Regions from separate parts of the Acidovorax sp. SDU_ACID1 genome, predicted to be linked through region 1. Evidence: riboswitches for the same ligand, from Rfam matches in the RefSeq annotation. Region 1 holds a riboswitch; the other holds the start of a gene.

What was found. Region 1 has a riboswitch for S-adenosylhomocysteine ahead of metH (methionine synthase). Riboswitches for the same ligand answer to the same signal wherever they lie in the genome.
Region 2: it holds a riboswitch for S-adenosylhomocysteine, as region 1 does, so the genes downstream of both, ahcY (adenosylhomocysteinase) here and metH (methionine synthase) in region 1, are expected to answer to the same signal.

The regions. Positions count from the first base shown of each region.
Region 1 is NZ_CP152342.1:4,320,805-4,324,214, forward strand. It holds gene metH (methionine synthase) at 1-1,510, opposite strand, end outside; S-adenosyl-L-homocysteine riboswitch at 1,540-1,622, opposite strand; gene AAG689_RS21245 (hypothetical protein) at 1,713-2,450, shown strand; gene AAG689_RS21250 (hypothetical protein) at 2,453-3,181, opposite strand; gene AAG689_RS21255 (sigma-54 interaction domain-containing protein) at 3,224-3,410, opposite strand, start outside.
Region 2 is NZ_CP152342.1:3,684,630-3,688,039, forward strand. It holds gene AAG689_RS18120 (TlyA family RNA methyltransferase) at 1-341, opposite strand, end outside; gene ahcY (adenosylhomocysteinase) at 409-1,815, opposite strand; S-adenosyl-L-homocysteine riboswitch at 1,878-1,959, opposite strand; gene AAG689_RS18130 (peptide chain release factor 3) at 2,018-3,410, shown strand, end outside.

The DNA.
Region 1 (3,410 bases):
TCTCGCCGGCCACGTACTGCATTTCCTCGAGGCTCGGCGTGATGAGGCCCGACAGGCCGATGATGTCCGCCCCCTCGGCCTTGGCGCGCGCCAATATTTCGTGGCAGGGCACCATCACGCCCATGTTGATGACCTCGAAGTTGTTGCACTGCAGGACCACGGTGACGATGTTCTTGCCGATGTCGTGCACGTCGCCCTTGACGGTGGCGATGACGATCTTGCCCTTGCTCGACACGTCCATGCCGGCGGCTTCCTGCTGGCGCTTTTCTTCCTCGATGTAGGGGATCAGGTGGGCCACGGCCTGCTTCATCACGCGCGCGCTCTTGACCACCTGGGGCAGGAACATCTTGCCCGCGCCGAACAGGTCGCCGACGATGTTCATGCCGTCCATCAGCGGGCCCTCGATCACATGCAGCGGGCGGCCGCCGCCCTTGACGACGATGGCCTGGTACGCCTCCTCGGTGTCCTCGACGATGAAGTCGGTGATGCCGTGCACCAGCGCGTGCGACAGCCGCTCGCCCACGCTCTTGGGGTGCTCGGGCGTGCCGCGCCATTCGAGCTTCTTGCTGTCGTCCTTGGCCGCGCCCTTGGCGGATTCGGCGATCTCCAGCAGCCTTTCCGCCGCATCGGCGCGGCGGTTGAGCACCACGTCCTCCACGCGCTCGCGCAACTCGGTGTCGAGGTCGTCATACACGCCCACCATGCCCGCGTTGACGATGCCCATGTCCATGCCCGCTTGAATGGCGTGGTACAGGAACACGGTGTGGATCGCCTCGCGCACCGGGTCGTTGCCGCGGAAGCTGAACGACACGTTGGACACGCCCCCGCTCACCTTCGCGCCCGGCAGGTGCTGCTTGATCCAGCGCGTGGCCTCGATGAACTCCACCGCGTAGTTGTTGTGCTCCTCGATGCCGGTGGCGACGGCGAAGATGTTGGGGTCGAAGATGATGTCCTCGGGCGCAAAGCCCACCTCGTCCACCAGCACGCGGTAGGCGCGCTCGCAGATCTCGATCTTGCGCGCGTAGGTGTCGGCCTGGCCCTGCTCGTCGAAGGCCATGACGACGGCAGCGGCGCCGTAGCGCTTGACCAGGCGGGCCTCGTGCTTGAACTTCTCGATGCCCTCCTTCATGCTGATCGAGTTGACGATGCCCTTGCCCTGGATGCAGCGCAGCCCGGCCTCGATCACCTCCCACTTGGACGAGTCCACCATCACCGGCACCTTGGCGATGTCGGGCTCCGACGCGATGAGGTTCAGGAAGCGCACCATGGCGGCCTTGCTGTCGAGCATGGCCTCGTCCATGTTCACGTCGATGACCTGGGCGCCGTTCTCCACCTGCTGGCGCGCCACCGACAGCGCTTCCTCGTACTGCTCGTTGAGAATCATGCGCGCGAAGGCCTTGGAGCCGGTGACGTTGGTGCGCTCGCCCACGTTGACGAACAGCGTGCCCTCGCCGATGAAGACGGGCTCCAGGCCGGAGAGTTTCATGGGGGGGACGAGGGCAGCGGACATCGGACTCACCTGTGCAAACGGTTCGGGGGGACAGGTGAGCGTCGTTGCGAACGGGGGACGGCCCCAAGCCTGACGGGCCGGTGGACGGCCCGCTGCAACGCTCCTTGGGGGAAAGGGCGATTTTACCGGCTGATCTTGTTACATTGCGCGACAGGATCAGGCGCAGGGCCTTTTCCCCGACACCGACAAGAAGAGGGCAACGATGTTTCGATGGACACGATATGCGGGCGCGGCCATGGCGCTCGCGCTGGCGGCGGGCTGCGGCGGTGGCGACGACGATGACGGCTACGTGCCGCCGCCCACGCCCAAGGTCACCGGCGCCGAGGGCTTCTGGGCCGGCAAGGCCTCCACCGGCTACGACGTGGCCCTGGCTATCCTCGACAACGGCGACACCTGGGGCGTGTATGCCCGCGATGGCGTGATCCACGGCGCGGTGCACGGCACCACCCTCTCGGCCGACGGGCGCCTGCGCGGCTCCGGCGCGCAGTTCGACCTCGCCGGCAACACCGTGGCCTCGCGCGCCTACGAGGGCACCTACGCCATGCAGAAGGACATCCAGATCGGGTTCGGCTTCGATGCGTTCTCGGGCACCTACAGCGCCGCCTACGAGCAGCCCGCGTCCCTCGCCCAGCTGGCGGGCACCTACCGGGGCATGGGCGTGAGCACCGGCGCGGCGAGCATGCCTGTGACGCTGTCAATCTCCGCGAACGGCGCCGTGGCCACCGAGCCCATGCAGGGCTGCACGGCCCAGGGCTCGGCCGCGCCGCGCCCGGGCGGCAAGAACATCTTCGACCTGCGCATCGCATTCGCGGGCGACGCCTGCGCGCTGGGCCACGGGGCCATCGCCACGGGCGTGGCGTACTACGACAGCGGACGCCTGATGGCCGTGGGCCTGCTGCCCTCGCAGATCCAGGGCTTCGCCTTCCTGGGCGGCAAGTAACGCTACCGCACCGGCAGGAACTGCATGAACGTGCCGCCCGCCAGCCCCTGCACATAGCCGATGACGGCGCGGCGGTACTTCTCCGTGGTGACCTGCGCCAGCAGGTCCACGCGCGCGATGATCTTGCCGAACTCGCGCTCGTAGCTCAGGTTGCGCTCGGCGGCGCTGATCTCGTCGGCCAGCAGCAGCGGCGCGCCCGTGGCGGCGCGGCGCTGCGCGAGCATCCACACGGCGACCTCCAGGTTGCGCGCGGCGTTGTAGAGGTGCTGCGCGTCCTGGCCGTCGACCAGGTAGAACTCGGTCTTGCCGCCATGGGCGGTGATGAGCATGTCGGCCACGGCGTAGATGAAGCCCGCCACGCGGTCGCCCGTGAAGTCGGGCGAGAGGGCCAGGGCCAGCGCGTCGATGTCGCGGCGCTGCTGCAGCGCGGGCCAGCCGCTGCGCTGGGCGATGGCGGCACGCAGTTGCGTCACGGCCAGGTCGCGGCTGGCGGCGCCGCCCTTGCGCCACTCAGCCGGGTTGCGGCGGTAGAGCTTGTCGGCCAGGCGGTGGAGGCTTTCCAGGTTCTCGCGCATGGCCACGGTCGCCACGCGGTTCATGTCGGACTGGCCCCATTCCTGCATGCTGGCGTCCGCGCCCTTGACCTCGCCCTTGTGCGTGGGCGCAGGCGTGCCGCAGGCGGCCAACAGCAGGGCGGCGGCGGTGGCGAGGGTGAGGCGGCAGGCGTGCATCTGGGCTGCATTATGGCCAGATCGGCCTGCAACCCTTGTCCATCAAGCGCGGCCAGCTATCATTTTTTCACATTCTTCCTGCTCCAGCGCGCGCAGGCGGCGGTACAGCGTGCGGGGGCTGACGCCCAGCGCCCGCGCCTGCTCGCGGCGCGTGGCCGCGTGGGTGGGGGCGCCGGGCTGCAGCGCGGCGCGCAGGGCCGCGTTCTCGATGCCGCGCAGCGTGGCCCGC
Region 2 (3,410 bases), 640 kb from region 1:
ACGTCCACGCCGATGACCTGCGCCGCGCCCGCGCGCAGCAGGCAGTCGGTGAAGCCGCCCGTGCTCTGACCCACGTCGAGGCAACGCAGGCCGGAGACGGCCAGTCCCGCGGCCGCAAGCGCGCCCTCGAGCTTGAGGCCGCCACGCGAGATGAACTTGGCCTCGGCCGCGTCGAGCAGCTGCACCTCGGCACCGGCCGGAATGTCGTCGCCGTTCTTGGCCACCTTCTGCCAGGGCAGCGTGGCTGCCAGCCGCCACTGCACGCCCGCGGCGATCAGCCGCTGGGCCTGCGAGCGGGTGGCTGCATGGCCGCCTTCGACCAGGAATACGTCTGCGCGCATCGCGCTCATCCTTTATGAGTCAAATAGGTCTCCAGCGCTTACTGGAAAAGCGCTGAAAGCTACCAAATCAGTAGCGATAGGTGTCGGGCTTGTAGGGGCCGTTCTTGTCCACGCCGATGTAGGCGGCCTGCTCGTCGGTCAGCACCGTGAGCTGCGCGCCGAGCTTGGACAGCTGCAGCCGCGCCACCTTCTCGTCCAGGATCTTGGGCAGCACGTAGACCTTGCCGGCCTGGTAGGCGTCGGGCTTGGTGAACAGCTCGATCTGGGCGATGGTCTGGTTGGCGAACGAGGACGACATCACGTAGCTCGGGTGGCCCGTGGCACAGCCCAGGTTCACCAGGCGGCCCTTGGCCAGCAGGATGATGCGCTTGCCGTCGGGGAAGATGATGTGGTCCACCTGCGGCTTGATCTCCTCCCACTGGTATTTTTCCAGCGAGGCGACTTCGATCTCGTTGTCGAAATGGCCGATGTTGCAGACGATGGCCTGGTCCTTCATCGCGACCATATGCTCGTGGCGGATCACGTCCTTGTTGCCTGTGGTGGTCACGAAGATGTCGGCCTTGTCGGCGGCATATTCCATCGTCACCACGCGATAGCCTTCCATCGAGGCCTGCAGCGCGTTGATCGGGTCGATCTCGGTCACCCACACCTGGGCGCTCAATGCGCGCAGCGCCTGCGCCGAGCCCTTGCCCACGTCGCCGTAGCCCGCCACCACGGCCACCTTGCCGGCGATCATCACGTCGGTGGCGCGCTTGATGCCGTCCACCAGCGACTCGCGGCAGCCGTAGAGGTTGTCGAACTTGCTCTTGGTGACCGAGTCGTTCACGTTGATCGCGCGGAACAGCAGCGTGCCCTTGGCGGACATTTCATTCAGGCGGTGCACGCCCGTGGTCGTCTCCTCGGTCACGCCGATGATCTCGGCGCTCATGCGCGAGTACCACGTGGCGTCTTCGGCCAGCTTCTTGCGGATGGCGGCGAACAGGATGCGCTCTTCCTCGCTGCTGCCGTTGCCGGCGACCAGCGATGCGTCCTTCTCGGCGCGCTGGCCCAGGTGCATCAGCAGCGTGGCATCGCCGCCGTCGTCCAGGATCATGTTCGGGCCCTTGCCTGCGAACTCGAAGATGCGGTGCGTGTAGTCCCAGTAGTCCTCCAGCGACTCACCCTTGATGGCGAACACCGGCGTGCCACCCGCCGCGATGGCCGCGGCCGCGTGGTCCTGCGTCGAGAAGATGTTGCACGAGGCCCAGCGCACCTCGGCGCCCAGCGCCTGCAGCGTCTCGATCAGCACGGCGGTCTGGATCGTCATGTGCAGCGAGCCGGTGATGCGTGCGCCCTTGAGCGGCTGGCTCTTGGCGTATTCGTCGCGGATGGCCATCAGGCCGGGCATCTCCGTCTCGGCGATGCGGATTTCCTTGCGGCCCCAATCGGCCAGGGTGATGTCGGCGATCGCGGATTCGCGGGCTGCAGCGTTCATGGGTTTCTCCAATGGTGAAAAAACCACGCTCTCGGGGGATGGAACTCACCGCACAGGCCAAGCGTGGGTGAGCGTCGTTGCAAGTGAATCGTTCCGAGCCTCACGCCCCGCCGTGCTGGGGACGCTGCAACGCTCCTCGGAAAAGCCTGCGATTATAGAGCCGCCGGTAAAATCACGCCCTTTGCCCCAGCCCGCTCCAGCCGTGTCCTTCGCCCCTGAAACCCGCCGCCGCCGCACCTTCGCCATCATCTCCCACCCCGACGCGGGCAAGACCACGCTGACGGAGAAGCTGCTGCTGTTCTCGGGCGCGATCCAGATCGCCGGGGCCGTCAAGGGCCGCAAGGCCAGCCGCCACGCCACGTCGGACTGGATGGAGATCGAGAAGCAGCGCGGCATCTCGGTCGCATCCAGCGTGATGCAGATGAGCTACCGCGACCACGTGGTGAACCTGCTCGACACGCCCGGCCACAAGGACTTTTCGGAAGACACCTACCGCGTGCTCACCGCCGTCGATTCGGCGCTGATGGTGATCGACGCGGCCAACGGCGTGGAATCGCAGACCCGCCGCCTGATCGAGGTCTGCCGCCAGCGCGACACGCCCATCATCACCTTCGTCAACAAGATGGACCGCGAGGTGCGCGACCCGCTGGACATCCTGGACGAGGTGGAGCGCGAGCTGGGCATGCCCTGCTGCCCCATCACCTGGCCCGTGGGCCAGGGCAAGACCTTTGGCGGCATCATCAACCTGCGCACGCAGAGCATGACCGTGTTCTCGCCCGGCAGCGAAAAGCGCCCGCAGGATTTCGAGGTGATCCCGCTCTCCGACGCCGCCACGCTGCGCGCGCGCTTCGGCCAGGCCTTCGACGACGCGATGGAGAGCATGGAGCTGGCCGTGGGCGCATCCGCCGAATGGGATCATGAAGCTTTCCTGGCGGGCAAGCTCACACCCGTGTTCTTCGGCTCCGGCGTCAACAACTTCGGCGTGATGGAAGTGCTGGACGCGGTGGTGGACATGTCCCCCCCGCCCGGCCCGCGCAAGAGCACGCTCGTCGTCAACAAGCAGCCCGTCGAGAAAGTCATCCAACCCGAGGACGAGGGCTTCTCCGGCGTGGTCTTCAAGGTGCAGGCCAACATGGACGCCAACCACCGCGACCGCATCGCCTTCGTGCGCGTGGCCTCGGGCAAGTACACGCCGGGCATGAAGATGAAGGTGCAGCGCACGGCCAAGGAGCTGCGCCCCACCAGCGTCGTCACCTTCATGAGCCAGCGCCGCGAAGCGGTCGATGAAGCCTACGCAGGGGACATCATCGGCTTCACCATCCACGGCGGCGTGCAGCTCGGCGACACCATCACCGACGGGCCCAGCCTGCAGTTCACCGGCCTGCCCTTCTTCGCGCCCGAGATGTTCATGACCGTGGTGCTGAAGAACCCGCTGCGCACCAAGCAGCTGCAGCAGGGGCTGATGCAACTGGGCGAGGAAGGCGCCATCCAGGTCTTCAAGCCCGAGGCCGGCGGCAACATGCTGCTGGGCGCCGTAGGCCAGCTGCAGTTCGAAGTGGTGCAGCACCGCCTGAATACCGAGTACGACTGCGATG